One region of the Stenotrophomonas riyadhensis genome, then DNA from elsewhere that is predicted to be linked to it. Evidence: predicted binding sites of a transcription regulator. Region 1 holds the regulator's gene; each other region holds the start of a gene.

Region 1 (5,193 bases):
CGGCATCGCCGTGCACGAGGCCAACAGCGGCACCGACCTGGACCAGCTGCTGGAACGCCTGAAGGACTACAAGCTGGTGCTGATCGACACCGCCGGCCTGGGCCCGCGCGACCGCGCACTGGCCGCCCAGCTGCAGTGGCTGCGCGCCGCGCGCCAGGTCCGCACCCTGCTGGTACTGCCGGCCAACACCAGCTTCGGCGACATGGACGAGGTGGTCCGCCGCTTCGGCGCCGCCAACCTGCAGGGCCTGGTGCTGAGCAAGCTGGACGAGACCGGCCGCTTCGGCAACGCCCTGTCGGTGGCCGTGGACCATGCCCTGCCGATCACCTGGGTGACCGATGGCCAGGACGTCCCGGAGGACCTGCACCGGGCCAGTGCAGCCAATCTTGTACTTCGCCTTGAAGATTTGCGCCGAGCGGCCGATATGCCCTGCAACCCGGAGTTGAACCATGCCGTCGCGTGAGTACGCCAAGCTGACCAAGACCTTCCCGCTGTCGGCCACCCGCAGCGAGCCGCTCGGCCCTGTGCGCACCATCGCCGTGACCGGCGGCAAGGGCGGCGTGGGCAAGACCAACGTCTCGGCCAACCTGGCCGTGGCGTTGGCCGGCATGGGCAAGCGCACGCTGCTGCTGGACGCCGACCTCGGCCTGGCCAACATCGACGTGATCCTGGGGCTGAACCCCACCTTTACGTTGGCCGACCTGGTCGCCGGCCGCTGCTCGCTGGAAGACGTCATCGTCGAAGGCCCGAACGGCGTGTTGGTGGTCCCGGCCGCGTCCGGCCGCCGCCACATGGCCGAGCTCGCCCCGGCCGAGCACGTTGGCCTGGTCAACGTGTTCTCCGAGCTGGAGCGCGAACTGGACATCATGGTGGTGGACACCGCCGCCGGCATCACCGACGGCGTACTGACCTTCTGCCAGGCCGCGCAGGACACCGTGGTGGTGGTCTGTGACGAGCCGGCCTCGATCACCGACGCGTATGCGCTGATCAAGGTGTTGTCGCGCGAGCGCGGCGTGGACCGTATCCAGGTGGTGGCCAACATGGTGCGCGACCCGAACGAGGGCCGCGTGCTGTACGAGAAGCTGACCCGTGTCTGCGAGAAGTTCCTCGCCGATGTGTCGCTGAACTACCTGGGCTGTGTGCCGCAGGATGACTGGCTGCGCCTGTCGGTGCAGCGCCAGCAGCCGGTGGTGAAGGCCTATCCGTCCAGCCCCGCCGCGCTTGCGATCACCGAGATCGCGCGCCGCACCGCACGCTGGCAGGCGCCGACCGAACCGCGTGGCGGCGTTGAATTCTTCCTCGAACGCATCCTCAAGCAGCGCGGGGTGGCGGCATGAAAGGCGCAGCCCAATACAGGGAAGTGCAGCGCTCGGCAGCCAACGAGGTCATCGCCCTGCACTCGGACCTGGTGCGGCGCATCGCCCACCACCTCGCCGCACGCCTGCCTGCCAGCGTCGAAGTCGACGATCTGATCCAGGCCGGCATGATGGGGCTGATCGAGGCCTCGCGCAGCTATGACGCCGACCAGGGTGCTTCGTTCGAGACCTACGCCTCGATCCGCATCCGCGGTTCGATGATCGATGAGATCCGCCGTGGTGACTGGGTGCCGCGTTCCGTGCACCGCCGTGCTCGTGATGCCGCCGCCACAATCCGCCGCCTGGAACAGAGCAGTGGCCGCGCCGCCAGCGCCACCGAAGTGGCCGCTGCGATGGAGATGCCGCTGCCCGAATACCTGCGACTGATGGAAGACGCTGCGCGCGGCCAGGTGCTGAGCCTGGAATCGCGCATCGAGGACCAGGGCGAGCTGGACACCGTCGCCCAGGGCGGACCGACCCCGCAGCAGGTGCTGGAGCGGGGCGAATTCGGTCGCGAACTGGGCAAGGCCATTGGCCACCTGCCCGAGCGCGAAAAGCTGGTGCTTTCGCTCTACTACGAGCAGGAACTGAACCTGAAGGAGATCGGCGCGGTGCTCGGCGTGAGCGAGTCGCGGGTCTGCCAGATCCACGGCCAGGCCGTGCTGCGCCTGCGTGGTCGACTGAAGATTTTCGAGGCGGCAGACGCCGGCCTGGAAGAATGAACATGCCCGAGGTGGCTGCCCCCGGCCACCCGGAATGAACAACAAAGGAATTCTGCTTTGAACAAGAACATGCGCATCCTGATCGTCGACGACTTCTCGACCATGCGTCGAATCGTCAAGAACCTGCTGGGCGATCTGGGCTTCACCAATACCGCCGAAGCCGAGGACGGGCATGCTGCGCTGTCGCTGCTGCAGAGCCAGCCGTTCGATTTCGTGGTCACCGACTGGAACATGCCGGTGATGACCGGCATCGAGCTGCTCAAGGCGATCCGCGCCGATGCCAAGCTGAAGACCCTGCCAGTGCTGATGGTCACCGCGGAAGCCAAGCGCGAGCAGATCATCGAAGCCGCCCAGAGCGGTGTGAACGGCTACATCATCAAGCCGTTCACTGCACAGACGCTGGAAGAGAAGCTCGGCAAGATCTTCGAACGCCTGGCGGCCAGCGCCTGATGGATACCACGGTCGACAAGAACGCCCTCGCCCTGCGCCTGCAGGAAGCCCTGGACGCGCTGGAGTCCGGTGATGAGGCCGCCTGGCGGCAGCGCATCGACGGACTGGTCGCGCTGCGCACGCAGCCGATGATGAGCGGCCTTTCGCGGCTGGCCCGCGAACTGGGACAGGCGCTGGGTGAACTGCCGACCGTACCCAGCGAAGCCGGCGAACTGGACGATGCCTGCGCGCGCCTGGACCACGTGGTGGCGATGACCGAACAGGCCACGCACCGCACCCTGGACCTGGCCGAAGAATGCCGCAGCCTGACCGAACAGCTGCGCGCCGAAGGCCTGCAGCCGGGCCAGGACGCGCAGCTCGATCGCATCCGCCACAACCTCACCGAGATCGCCCTGACCCAGAGCTACCAGGACCTGACCGGCCAGATCATCCGCCGCGTGGTCGGCATCGTCCGCCGCGTGCATGAAGGTTTCGGCGCGCTCGGCCTGCCGCCGGAACAGCATCGCACCGACCCGGAACTGGCCGGGCCGGCACTGAAGGGACTGGACCGCCACGCGGTCTCGCAGAACGACGCCGACGACCTGTTGTCGGATCTGGGGCTGTAAGCATGAGCGCGGTATCCGACGACATCACTGCCGATTTCATCATCGAGGCGCAGGAGATCCTGGATCGCCTCGGCGAACAGCTGGTGTCGCTGGAGCAGGCACCGCAGGACAGCGATCAGCTCAACGCGGTGTTCCGCGGCTACCACACGCTCAAGGGCGGTGCTGGCTTCCTCGGCGTCACTGCCATGGTCGAGCTGTGCCACGCCGCTGAAGAAGCGCTGGGCGCCGCGCGTGCCGGCCAGGCCGTGCTGCAGGCCCACCACTTCGATGCCGCCCAGCAATCGCTGGATTACCTGCAGTCGATGCTGGATGCCGTGTCTTCCGGCACAGAACCGGGCTATGCACCGCCGGACCTGATCGCCCAGTTCGACGTGCATGGCGGCGGTGCCGCCGCGCCCGTGGCCGTCACCGTGCCCGCTGCCGGTGGCAGCGACCTGATCACCGACGACGAATTCGAGGCCCTGCTCGACCAGCTGCACGGCGGCAATGCGCCGACCGCGGTCACGCCTGCGAAGAAGGCTGACGACGGACTGATCAGCGAAGACGAATTCGAAGCCCTGCTCGACCAGCTGCACGGTGGCGCCGCACCGGGCGCCAAGCCCGCTGCGGTAGTGGCACCGGCGCCGACCGCCGCCCCGCGCTCGGCGGCCGCACCGGCACCGGCGGCCAAGCCGGCCGCCAAGCCGCTGGCCGAAGCCGAACACACCGTGCGCGTGGACACCAAGCGCCTGGATGCGATCGTCAATCTGATCGGCGAACTGGTGCTGTCGCGCAATCGGCTCAAGACCCTGCGTGCGCGCCTGCGTGACGAGGAGCTGGACCGCGCCGTGTCCACTCTGGATATCGCCACGGCCCGCCTGCAGTCGGCCGTGATGCGTACCCGCATGCAGCCGGTGGGCAAGGTGTTCTCGCGCTTCCCCAAGGTCGCCCGCGACGTCGCCCGCTCGCTGAAGAAGGAAGTGGACCTGGAGCTGATCGGCGCCGAGACCGAGCTCGACCGCAACCTGGTGGAAGCCCTGGCCGACCCGCTGGTGCACCTGGTCCGCAACGCCATCGACCATGGCGTGGAAATGCCCGACCTGCGCGAAGCACAGGGCAAGCCACGGATGGGCCATGTGCGCCTGTCGGCACAGCAGGAAGGCGACTACGTCAGCATCGAGGTGCAGGACGATGGCGCTGGCATCGACCCGGAAAAGCTGCGCGCGAAGGCGCGCGAGAAGGGCCTGATCGACCCGGAAGCCGCCGCCCGCCTGAGCAGCGAGGAATGCCTGCACTTGGTGTTCCTGCCGGGCTTCTCGACCAAGCAGCAGGTCACCGACATCTCCGGCCGTGGCGTCGGCATGGACGTGGTGCAGTCGCGGATCCGCGAGCTTAGCGGCCAGATCCAGATCCAGTCGGAACTGGGCCGTGGCAGCCGCTTCATGATCCGAGTACCACTGACCCTGGCGATCCTGCCGACCCTGCTGGTGCAGGCCGGTGAGGATGTCTATGCGCTGCCACTGGCGCGCGTGATGGAAGTGCTGCACGCACCGCGCACGTCGCTCGGCTGGTTCGACGGCCGCGCCGTGCTTGACCGCCGCTCGCACACCCTGCCGCTGGTCGATCTGCGCCAGTGGCTGGATGTGACGCCGGCCGCGTCGACCCTGCTGACCATCGTGGTGCTGCAGGCCGGCGAAGCGCGCTTCGGCCTGGTCGTGGACCAGGTGCGCGGGCGCGAGGAAGTGGTCATCAAGCCACTGCCGAAAGCCCTGCGCGGCCTGCGCGGTTACGCCGGTGCAACCTTGATCGGCGATGGTCGCATGGCGCTGATCCTGGACGTGGATGGACTGCGCAGCCCACATGACTGACCCGCTTGCTGAACCCGTAAAACTGTGAAGTCGCACCAGTAGCCCGTACCGGTGTCTCAAGTCCCATTCATACAAGCCGATACCGGATCCATGGATAGACTCAGCCTCATTGGACTCTTTCTCGCCCTGGCCTCGCTGGTCGGTGGCAGCATCCTCAAGGGCGCCGGCCTGGCGTCGTTGTGGTCGCCTGCGGCGTTCGTGATCGTCATCGTCG
Region 2 (5,193 bases), 2.2 Mb from region 1:
CGAGTTCACCGCGCTGGCGATGAATATCTTCGACAACTTCGGCTTCCAGATGGTGGTCGCCACCCCGCTGAAGTCGGTGATGACGCTGGAACCGTTCATCGGCGGTGCCTGCTTCGTCGAAATCAGCGGTCGCCACGACTCCGGCGTGCTGCTGATCGAGTACGACGAAGAAGGCAAGCGCCTGAAGCTGCCCGAGCGCAGCCGCCAGCAGGCCAACGAACCGGAAGAAGCCGAGGCCTGATCCGGCCGGTTGAAGGGGAATGCCGGCCAGCGGCCGGCACTACCCGTGGGCGGGGTTCATGACCCGGTAGTGCCGGCCGCTGGCCGGCAACCGCGTTCACGCTCCGCGGAACGTATCCCACGCCATCCGCGCGATCAGCACCACCACCAGCCCCACGAACAGCTTGCGGATGAACGGCGTACCGCCCTTCAGCGCCAGCCGCGTGCCCACCACCGAACCGATGATGTTGGCCGCCGCCATCGGCAGCGCGAACAGCCACAGGATGTTGCCGGTCGGCACGAAGAACGAGATCGCTGCAACATTCGTCGCCAGGTTCACCACCTTCGACGCCGCCGAGGCACGCAGGAAATCCAGGCCGAAGAAGCGCACGAACAGGAAGATCAGGAAGCTGCCGGTGCCCGGCCCGAAGAAGCCATCGTAGAAGCCGATCGCTGCACCGATCGCCAGCGCGATCACCAGCTCGCGGCGGCCGATCTCCTGCGGCCGGTGCAGCGCGCCGAAGTCCTTTTTCCACAACGTATAGGCCAGCATCGCGATCAGCAGCACCAGCACCAGTGGGCGCACCGCGTCCTTGGGCAGCAGGCTCACCGCAGTGGCCCCGGCGAAGGAGAAGATGAAGGCGGTGCCGGCCGCGAACAGCACCGGCTTCCACGGGAAGCGCACGTTGCGCGCATAGCGCCAGGCAGCCGCACCGGTGCCGAACATCGAACTGAACTTGTTGGTACCAAACAGCATCGCCGGCGTCTGCTGCGGCAGCACCGTGAACAGGCCGGGCAGCTGCACCAGGCCACCGCCACCCACGGCGGCATCCACAAGACCGGCGATGAAGGCGATCACCACCAGCCACCACAACTCAGGGGGAACCAGTTCCAGCACGGCGATCAATCAAGGTGGGGGCGCGACAGCATACGCCTGTCCTGCTTCAGCTGGCCCGTACCGCGCGTGGATCAATCCGCGCAACCCGGCGACAATGCCGGCATGAGCCGAAAACCCGCCGATCCCTGTCCCTGTGGCCTGCCCGCCGACTATGCTGCCTGCTGCGGCCGTTTCCATGCCGGTGAGGCCGCGCCCGATGCCGAGCGCCTGATGCGTTCGCGTTACAGCGCCTACGTGCGCGGTCTGGCCGACTACCTGCGCCAGAGCTGGCATCCGGACACGCGTCCGGCCGAGTTGTCGCTGGATGATGCGCCCGGCCAGCGTACCCATTGGCTGGGCCTGACCGTACACGAGCACACCGTCACCGGTACCGACAGCGCCGACGTCCGCTTCACCGCGCGCTATCGCGTCGGCGGCGGCAGTGCGGTCAAGATGACCGAACACAGCCGCTTCCAGCGCATCGACGGCCGCTGGTACTACCTCGACGCGGTCTGAGCCTCAGCCGCCACGCATGGCCAGCACGCGCTGGCCGGCATGCGCGTGCACCTGGTTGCGACCCCCGTCCTTGGCGACGTACAGCGCCTGGTCGGCGGCCTTGACCACCGCCATCGGGCGCGGATCCACATGGCTGTCGGCCAGGCCGATGCTCACCGTCACCTGTACCACCTGGCCGCTGCCACCGCGTCCGCGCTGCTGGCGGCCGGCTTCGTCATCGCGGCTGCGGGTGCTGCGGTCGCGCAGCTGCATGCGGGTCTCCTCGATGCTCTGCCGCAGCGCCTCCACGGCATCCATGCAGGCCGCCGCCGGGCGGTCCAGGAACACCACCGCGAACTCCTCACCGCCATAGCGGAACGCTCGACCACCGTCGCCAACCTTCGCCAGGCGCGAGGCCACCAGGCGCAGCACATCGTCGCCGGTGTCATGGCCGTGGGTATCGTTGAACGATTTGAAGTGGTCCACGTCCACCATCGCGATGCTGTAGGTGCCGCGTGCCCGCTGCAGGGTCTCGTTGAATGCCCGGCGTCCGGGCAGGCCGGTCAGCTCATCGCGGAAGGCCATGTGGAAGGACTCCTGCAGCATCGCACCCAGCATCAGCAGCAGGGCGGCACTGCTCAGCGCCGGCAGCAGCACCGGGTGCAGGAACACCCGTGGCAGCATCCACCACAGGCACAGCAGGGCCAGCAGCATCGCTGTATGCAGTGGGCGCGGGTGCCGCCACGCCTGCCAGCCCAGCGCAGCGGTGGCCAGCAGCAACAGCACTGCCGGCAACTGCGCGAGCGCGTTCCAATCGGCCGGGATCCACGCCCAGTGGCGGTTCGACAGCAGATCGTGCATGCCACGCGGCTGCTGCGCGGCCAACAGCAGGAAGATCATCAACGCGGTGCCGCTGGCAATGCCGCGCAGCAGCAGGTCCTGGCGTCGGCGCCCGCGCTCCGGCCACAACGCCAGCCCGGCGAACAACAGCGGCAACCAGGCCGAGATGGCATGGAAGCGCAGCGGCGTCAGCGCGGCGACATGGCCACTGCGCAGGTAGCCAGCGACGTCCTGGTGCAGCAGCGCGAACATCACCGCCACGACCAGCAGCAGGCACAGCGTGCGCACCTGGTGGTAGAGCAGGGCCAGACCGGCACCGAGGCAGGCCAGCAGCCACGGCAGGACGCGCTGCGCCGGGCTGGCCACGTCCGCGGTATCCAATGCGGTCCACACCACCACGGCAACCAGCACGGCGGGCAGCACGAACAGGTAATGCGCAGGCTGGCGGAGCGGATGCAGGGGCAAGCAGGAATTCCAGCGCGGTGACGACGCGGCCGCAGCACTGCCGTTAGCGGCGTGCGTGCCTGCATCTTGAATGCGGGGGCTCATCCATGTGAACAAAGTGACGCCGAACAATGACATCGCACTCACCGCCCTGCGCCGATGCTGCCCACATGGACAGCGTACCCGCCGCCGTCGCTGCCCCGCAGCACGATCTCGCCCGCCAGTTCGCCCATGTACGGACGCGTAGCCTGCAGCTGGCCGCGCCGCTCAGTGCCGAGGACGCCATGCTGCAGAGCATGGCTGACGCCAGCCCGAGCAAATGGCACCTGGCCCACACCACCTGGTTCTTCGAACGCTTCGTGCTGGCGGGTTTCGCCACCGCGCCAGCGCATGACCCGGCCTGGGACTACCTGTTCAACAGCTACTACAAGAGCATCGGCCCGGCGCATGCGCGGCCACAGCGCGGGTTGCTGTCGCGCCCGTCGCTGCAGCAGGTGCGCGACTACCGCCAGCAGGTCGATGCACAGGTGCAATCGCGGTTGGCGGCGGGCGATCTCGATGAGCAGGCGCTGCAGCACCTGCAGTTGGGCCTGCAGCATGAACAGCAGCACCAGGAACTGCTGCTCACCGACATCAAGCATGCGTTCTGGTGCAACCCGCTGCAGCCGGCCTACCGCGAGGACCTGCAGCCTGCCACCAGCGCTGCCAGTGCGCAGGGCTGGATCGAATCACCCGAGCGCATCGTCACCGTCGGCGCCGCGGCATGGCCGCAGCAGGCCGCGTTCGCCTACGACAACGAATCGCCAGCGCACCGCGTGCTGCTCCCCGCGCACGCATTGGCCGGGCGTCCCGTCAGCAATGCCGAGTATCGGGCCTTCATCGACGCCGGTGGCTATCGCGAACCGCGCTGGTGGCTCAGCGAAGGCTGGGCGCTGCGCGAAGCCGAGGGCTGGCAGCACCCGCTGTACTGGGATGACGCCCTGCAGCGCGAGTACACCCTGGGCGGTTGGCGCGAACTGGATCCGCACGCGCCGGTCTGCCACCTCAGCTACTACGAGGCCGATGCCTGCGCCCGCTGGTCCGGCGCGCGCCTGCCCAGCGAGTACGAATGGGAAGCCGCCGCTGCGTCGCAGCCGCTGCGCGGCCATTTCGCCGATGACGACCGGCTGCACCCGCAGGCAGCGCAGGGCAGTGGAATGCGGCAGCTGTTCGGCGATGTCTGGGAGTGGACCCACAGCGCGTATGGCGCCTATCCGGGCTTCCGTCCCTTCGCCGGCAACCTCGGTGAGTACAACGGCAAGTTCATGTGCGGGCAGTGGGTGCTGCGTGGCGGCAGCTGCGCGACACCCCGCGGCCATGTGCGCGCCAGCTACCGCAACTTCTTCATGCCGCCGGCGCGCTGGCAGTTTTCCGGACTGCGCCTGGCCAGGGACCTCACATGAGCACCGTGCATGACGCGCTGCAGGCATTGACCGATCTCACCCCCGGGCGCCAGCAGATCCTCTCCGACGTGGTGGCCGGGTTGTCGCGCACGCCCCGGCAGCTGCCGTCCAAGTACTTCTACGATGCGCGTGGCTCGCGCCTGTTCGAGCAGATCACCCAGACTCCCGAGTACTACCCCACGCGGACCGAGTTGGCCCTGCTGGCGCGTGTGCTGCCGGACATTGCCCGGACCGTTGGACCACGCCTGCATGTGGTGGAGCTGGGCAGCGGCAGCGGACGCAAGACCGCGCAGCTGCTGGCCGCACTGCACGACCCTGTGGCCTACACGCCGATCGAGATCTCGCGGGCCGCGCTGCTGTCCAGCATCGACCATCTGGCACCGGCGCTGCCCGAGGTGGAGATGCTGCCGGTCTGTGCCGACTTCACCCGCCCCGTGGCCGTGCCCATGCCTGAACGCGAACCCGCGCGACGGCTGCTGTTCTTCCCCGGTTCCACGTTGGGCAACTTTGAAGGCGAAGACGCGGTCGCACTGCTGCGGGCGATGCGCCAGACCATGGGCCGCGACGGCCTGGCCCTGGTCGGCATCGACCTGCACAAGGACCCGGCGCTGATCGAAGCGGCCTACAACGATGCGCAGGGCGTCACTGCCGCATTCACCCTCAACCTGCTGGCCCGGCTCAACCGCGAGATCGGCAGCGACTTCGACCTCGACGGCTTCCGCCACCGTGCCCGTTACAGCATCGCGCGGCTGCGCATCGAAACCGATCTGGTCAGCCGCTGGGCGCAGGATGTGCATCTGGATGGCCGCAGCTTCCACGTTGCCGCCGACGAACCGATCCGCGTGGAGTACAGCCACAAGTACACCGACCACAGCT
Region 3 (5,193 bases), 1.3 Mb from region 1:
TGCCACAAGCATAGCCGAGGCCCCTTGCCGGTGCGATCACCCTTGCGGGACTTGCGCTTAACGCCGCCAGGCCCACCGTGGGGGCCAGCCCCCACCGGAGAACCGGCCATGCCCCGCGGTGACAAGTCCGCCTATACCGAAAAGCAGAAGCGCCAGGCCGAGCACATCGAAGAGAGCGAGCGCGAGCGCGGTGCCAGCGAAAGCACCGCAGAGCGCATCGCCTGGGCCACGGTGAACAAGCAGGATGGTGGCGGCAAGCGCAGTGGCAGTGGGCGCAAGGTGGCGAAGAAGCTCGCCACCAGGAAGTCTTCCGCCCGCAGCTGACACCCACGATGACAGCCCTTGCCCTTGTGCCCGAACTCTCCGATAGGCTTGCGCCACCTGCCGGAAGGTCAAATCATCAAAGGCGCCGCTCCTGGAGCCTTCAGAAATCCTGAAACTGCACGGGATCGGACCTCCCCATCCGCACTCTTGGTCTACATGAATCCAGAAACGCTGCTCAACGCTTTCCAGAATGCACACAACGAATACTTCCATCTACTGATGAAGCACTACCCGTCTGGCAGACAGCAGGACCAAGACGACGATTTCGCGGCTCCCCGGCTCTACGAGCTCGCAATTGAGGTTCATGCGTGCTCGATTGCATTGGGCCCAACGCCCTTGAAACGATTGTGCGCGCTGGGGCTGGAGCAGCTCTATCCATTCGACAATCCCGTGGATATCTACACGTGGCGAGTCGAGGTAAGGCAAAAGAACATTCCGCACACCCTGTTCGCGTCGATTGCCATTCGGATCGATTCCGAACTTGCCAGAATGCGTCGACTACTCGCACTGACGCCAGATGCGCCGATTGACGAGCTTCTGCCCGACCGGCAGTTCCTGCGTCGCAGCGGTGAACCCTTCTTCCCCGAATCCAAGACTGAAGTCGCCGATACAACACTTGCATCAATAGACAATCCGGCCTCGGCGTCGGTGATGTACGTCGGCAGTATTCATGTGAACTCAGCACCAGAGCATCAAGCCGTGAGCAAGCTAGAACGCCTGGAGAAAACCACGGCCATCGGCTCACACTCATCGACCATCATCAATGCGATCCGGCTGTTCTTCGGCACCTAGCATTGGCATGAACAACTCCAATGCGCGCTGGAGGTACTCCAGCGCGCGAACCATTCATCACGCGGCGGACTTAGGCCGCATATACTTGTCTTGCGCTTCGCCTTCCACCTTGAACACCGACACCGACGTGGTCAGTGCATGCGCCTGTTCTTCCAGTGCGCGGCTGGCGGCAGTGGCTTCTTCCACCAGCGCGGCGTTCTGCTGGGTCACCTGGTCCATCTGCACCACCACCTGGTTGACCTGCTCGATACCGGCGGCCTGTTCCTTGCTGGCCGCAGCGATATCGCTCATCAGCTGGGTCGTGCGCGAACTTGCCTGTGCCACGCGCGCGATCGCGGCTTCCGATTCAACGGTCACTGCCAGGCCACTCTTCACCTTGGCAGCGGCATCTTCGATCAGTTCCTTGATCTCCTTGGCGGCGACACCGGCACGCTGCGCGAGCGTGCGCACTTCACTGGCGACCACGGCGAAACCACGGCCCTGCTCACCTGCACGCGCAGCTTCCACTGCAGCATTCAGCGCCAGGATGTTGGTCTGGAACGCGATGCCGTCGATCACCGTGGAGATTTCCGAGATGCGTGCCGAGGACTGGTCGATCTCACCCATGACCGACGCCATCTGTGCCATCGCCTGTTCGGTCTCGCGCACGGCGGCACCGGCCGCATGTGCTTCACTGTCGGCCTGACGCGCCAGCTCGGCGTTCTGGCGCACGGTGGAAGTCAGCTCCTCCATCGATGCGGCGGCTTCTTCCAGATTGGCCGCCTGCTGCTCGGTACGGCGCGACAGGTCGTTGTTGCCGGCGGCCAGTTCCTGCGCCGCGTTGTTGATGCTGTCGGCAGCCACCTGGATGCCCCGCACGATGCCGGTCAGCTGTGCGGTGGTGGTATTGGCGTCGTCACGCATGCGTGCGAACACGCCGTCGTACTCGCCGTCCATGCGTGCGGTCAGGTCGCCGTGCGAGATCGCGCGCAGCACGTCGGAGACATCGGCGATGCTGGCCTGTGAACTGGCCATCATGCCGTTGAGGTGCTCGACCATCGCCTTGAACTGGAACTGGAATGCAGCGGCGTCGCCACGCATGCTGAAATCACCGGCGCGCGCGGCGCGGGCCAGTTCATCGATCTGCGCGTTGATTGCCATCAGGCTCTGCTTCACTGCCGCCAGGGTGCGGGTCAGCGTGCCCTTCTCGCCCGGGTAATCCGGCAGGTCACGGCTGAGGTCGCCGATGGCGTAGCGCTGCATCACCTCGGCCATCAGCAGCTCCACCTGCACGTGCGATTCGACCAGGCTGTTGGTGGCCTGCACCATGCGGCCGAAGTCACCGGGGAACGCCGTGACGTCCATGCGATAGCGGATCGCGCCGGCCTCATGCTGCTCTGCCATCTGCAGCTGTGCGCCGATCGCCGCCTGCACACTCTGCCGCACACTGGCCATGGCTTCGCCTAGCTGGGTCAGTTCATCGCGGCCACCAAGACGAAACTCCTGGTCCAACTGTCCCTTGGACAGGCGTTCGGCCAGGTTCACGGCGCGGGCCAGCGGGCCGGTCAGGCTGCGGCCGATCATCACCGAGGCACCGATGCCCACCAGCAGCGCGACACCGCCCAGCACCAGCAGCTGCAGCAGACTGCGCTCACCCAGACGAATCGCCTCGGCGGCGGCATCACGGCTTTCCTTCTCTTCGAAGTCCACGCCATCGGACAGCGCCTTGTTCCAGCCATTGGCCGCTTCCTGCACCGGCCCCAGGGTCAGCGCCACGGCGCCCGGGTAGTCGCCCTGCTCCATCAGTTCGCTGGTCTGCTTGTTGAGCGGGCGCGCAATGGCACGCTTGGCCGCGATGGTTTCGGCAATGGCCTTGCCGTCGGCGTCGCTGGGCAGCGCCTGGTAGGCGGTCCAGCTGGCCTCGTAGCGCTTCACCAGATCGGCGATGCGCTGCTCGTCGTGGCCGCGGTCTTCGCCCTGGCGGATCAGCATCTCGCGGCGCACCACCATCATCTGGTTGTTGGCATCGAGCATCTGCGACAGCAGGCGCACCTTGGCCACGCTGACGTCGACCACCTGCTGCATCGCGCGCTTCTGCACGACACTGGCGGTGGCGCCGGTGGCCACCACGGCGGCGACCAGCAGCAGCAACAGGCCAAAGCCCAGCCCAAGACGCCAGGCAACCCTGACATTCCTCAAGTAGTTCATCGGTACATCCAAAACGGGGGGATGCGCCCCTATCGGCCGCTGCCGGGCGTGGCTTGATGGCGACCATGCCATCCGGCCGGGTACGGTTCAGAGAGGTGATGGCACGGCGGTCACGGCACCCGGCGCTGCCAGCGCCGCAGGGTGAAGGTGAACACCGCCAGCGCAGCGCCCGGAATCAGCAGGAACAACGCCGCCACCTTCCAGAAGAAGAACGGCCACAGCCACACGTAGTCCAGGTCAGTCAGCTTCAGCACGTCCATCGGTGGCAGCAGTTCCACCGAGGCCACGCGCCCCGCCAGCGCGGGCTCGACCTCCAGAACGGTCACCCGCAGCCACGAACGCCCGCGCGGCAGCGCATCCCCCCGGCCATAGCCGAAGTACGAGGCGGCAAATCCACCAGGCTCAACCGATTCCAGCGCGCGGGTAATGCCGGAGCCCGGCACGCCCGAACGCGTTTCGGCGCGGAAGTCAGTTTGATCTGTCGGGGTTTCCGCGCGCAGGCGCACCTCAGGGTCGATCGCCGTGGCAGTACCGTCATCCGCGTAACGCAGGCGCAGCCGCAATTGGTCATCAATGAAGCGGTAGACCGTGACCTCGGCCGTCGCACCCGGGCTCAGCACCAGAGGCAGCACCTGCGTGCGTGAGGCCATGTAGTTGGCGATCGCGCCCAGCACCAGCACCGCGCAGGCAAGCGCCCACAGGCTCCACAGCACCCACAGGGTGATCCGCACCACCGTTACGCCCTTCACGCTGACATCCGGGTCATCACGTCACTTCCCTGCTGGCCGTGCCGACACAGTAACGAAAAAGCCCCGCTTTCGCGGGGCTCTTCCTGTCACCTACGCCGGGCAGCGCCCGGCGCTACCTCAGGCGAACGGATCCTGCAGGACCATGGTGTGGTCGCGGTCCGGGCCGGTGGAGACGATGCTGATCGGGCAACCGGCCAGCTCTTCCAGCGAACGCAGGTAGGCACGTGCGGCCGGCGGCAGCTCGTCCCAGTTGGTGATGCCGTGGGTGTTCTCGCTCCAGCCCGGGAACTCCAGGTACACCGGGGTGCAGTCTTCCCAGCCCTGCGCGTCCAGCGGCGCGTATTCGGTGCGCTTGCCGTTGTATTCGTAGGCGATGCAGACCTTCAGCTTTTCCATGCCATCCAGCACGTCCAGCTTGGTGATGCACAGGCCGCTGATGCCGTTGATGGCCACGGCGCGCTTCAGCGCGACGATGTCCATCCAGCCGCAACGACGCGGACGACCGGTCGAGGCACCGTATTCGGCGCCGCGGTCACGGATGCCCTGGCCGACTTCGTCGTCCAGTTCGGTCGGGAACGGGCCGCCGCCGACGCGGGTGGCGTAGGCCTTGGCGATGCCCAGCACGTAGTCGATCGAATCGGCGCCGACGCCGGAACCGGCCAGCGCACCACCAACAGTGGTGTTGGAGCTGGTGACGTACGGGTAGGTGCCGTGGTCGATGTCCAGCAGCGCACCCTGCGCGCCTTCGAACAGCACGCGCTTACCCTGCTTGCGCAGGTCGTGCAGGATGCCGGCCACGTCGGACTTCATCGGCTGCACGTATTCGCCGAAGGCCAGCGCTTCGTCGAAGGTCTTCTGGAAATCGACCGCGTCAGTGTTCAGATACTTGGTCAGCACGAAGTTGTGGTAATCCAGCGCAGTGCGCAGGAGTTCTTCCAGCTGCTTCGGGTAATGCAGGTCGGCGATGCGGATACCGCGACGCGCCACCTTGTCTTCGTAGGCCGGGCCGATGCCACGGCCGGTGGTGCCGATCGCCTTGCCGCCGGCAGCGCGCTCGCGCGCCTGGTCCAGGGCGATGTGGTACGGCATGATCAGCGGCGCGGCCGGGGAGATCTTCAGGCGCGAACGCACTTCCACGCCG

Evidence for each region. The regulator FliA, encoded in region 1, starts transcription of late flagellar genes. The targets are predictions, from matches to a motif close to TAAAGTTTNNCNNNCNNNGGCCGATAA.
Region 2: the regulator FliA is predicted to act here: its motif matches at 2,940-2,966, upstream of SriyCCGPB3_RS21350 (GGDEF domain-containing protein).
Region 3: the regulator FliA is predicted to act here: its motif matches at 3,333-3,359, upstream of SriyCCGPB3_RS16010 (methyl-accepting chemotaxis protein).

Annotation. Positions count from the first base shown of each region.
Region 1 is NZ_CP155568.1:2,152,380-2,157,572, reverse strand. It holds gene flhF (flagellar biosynthesis protein FlhF) at 1-463, shown strand, start outside; gene SriyCCGPB3_RS10150 (MinD/ParA family ATP-binding protein) at 450-1,337, shown strand; gene SriyCCGPB3_RS10145 (RNA polymerase sigma factor FliA) at 1,334-2,077, shown strand; gene cheY (chemotaxis response regulator CheY) at 2,135-2,527, shown strand; gene SriyCCGPB3_RS10135 (protein phosphatase CheZ) at 2,527-3,132, shown strand; gene SriyCCGPB3_RS10130 (chemotaxis protein CheA) at 3,135-4,979, shown strand; gene SriyCCGPB3_RS10125 (flagellar motor protein) at 5,070-5,193, shown strand, end outside.
Region 2 is NZ_CP155568.1:4,648,312-4,653,504, reverse strand. It holds gene SriyCCGPB3_RS21365 (ATP-binding protein) at 1-241, shown strand, start outside; gene SriyCCGPB3_RS21360 (sulfite exporter TauE/SafE family protein) at 338-1,117, opposite strand; gene SriyCCGPB3_RS21355 (YchJ family protein) at 1,220-1,612, shown strand; gene SriyCCGPB3_RS21350 (GGDEF domain-containing protein) at 1,616-2,896, opposite strand; gene egtB (ergothioneine biosynthesis protein EgtB) at 3,046-4,317, shown strand; gene egtD (L-histidine N(alpha)-methyltransferase) at 4,314-5,193, shown strand, end outside.
Region 3 is NZ_CP155568.1:3,427,280-3,432,472, forward strand. It holds gene SriyCCGPB3_RS15995 (AraC family transcriptional regulator) at 1-1, opposite strand, end outside; partial or broken gene SriyCCGPB3_RS16000 (hypothetical protein) at 109-321, shown strand; gene SriyCCGPB3_RS16005 (hypothetical protein) at 373-1,116, shown strand; gene SriyCCGPB3_RS16010 (methyl-accepting chemotaxis protein) at 1,174-3,303, opposite strand; gene SriyCCGPB3_RS16015 (hypothetical protein) at 3,414-4,052, opposite strand; gene SriyCCGPB3_RS16020 (adenylosuccinate synthase) at 4,170-5,193, opposite strand, start outside.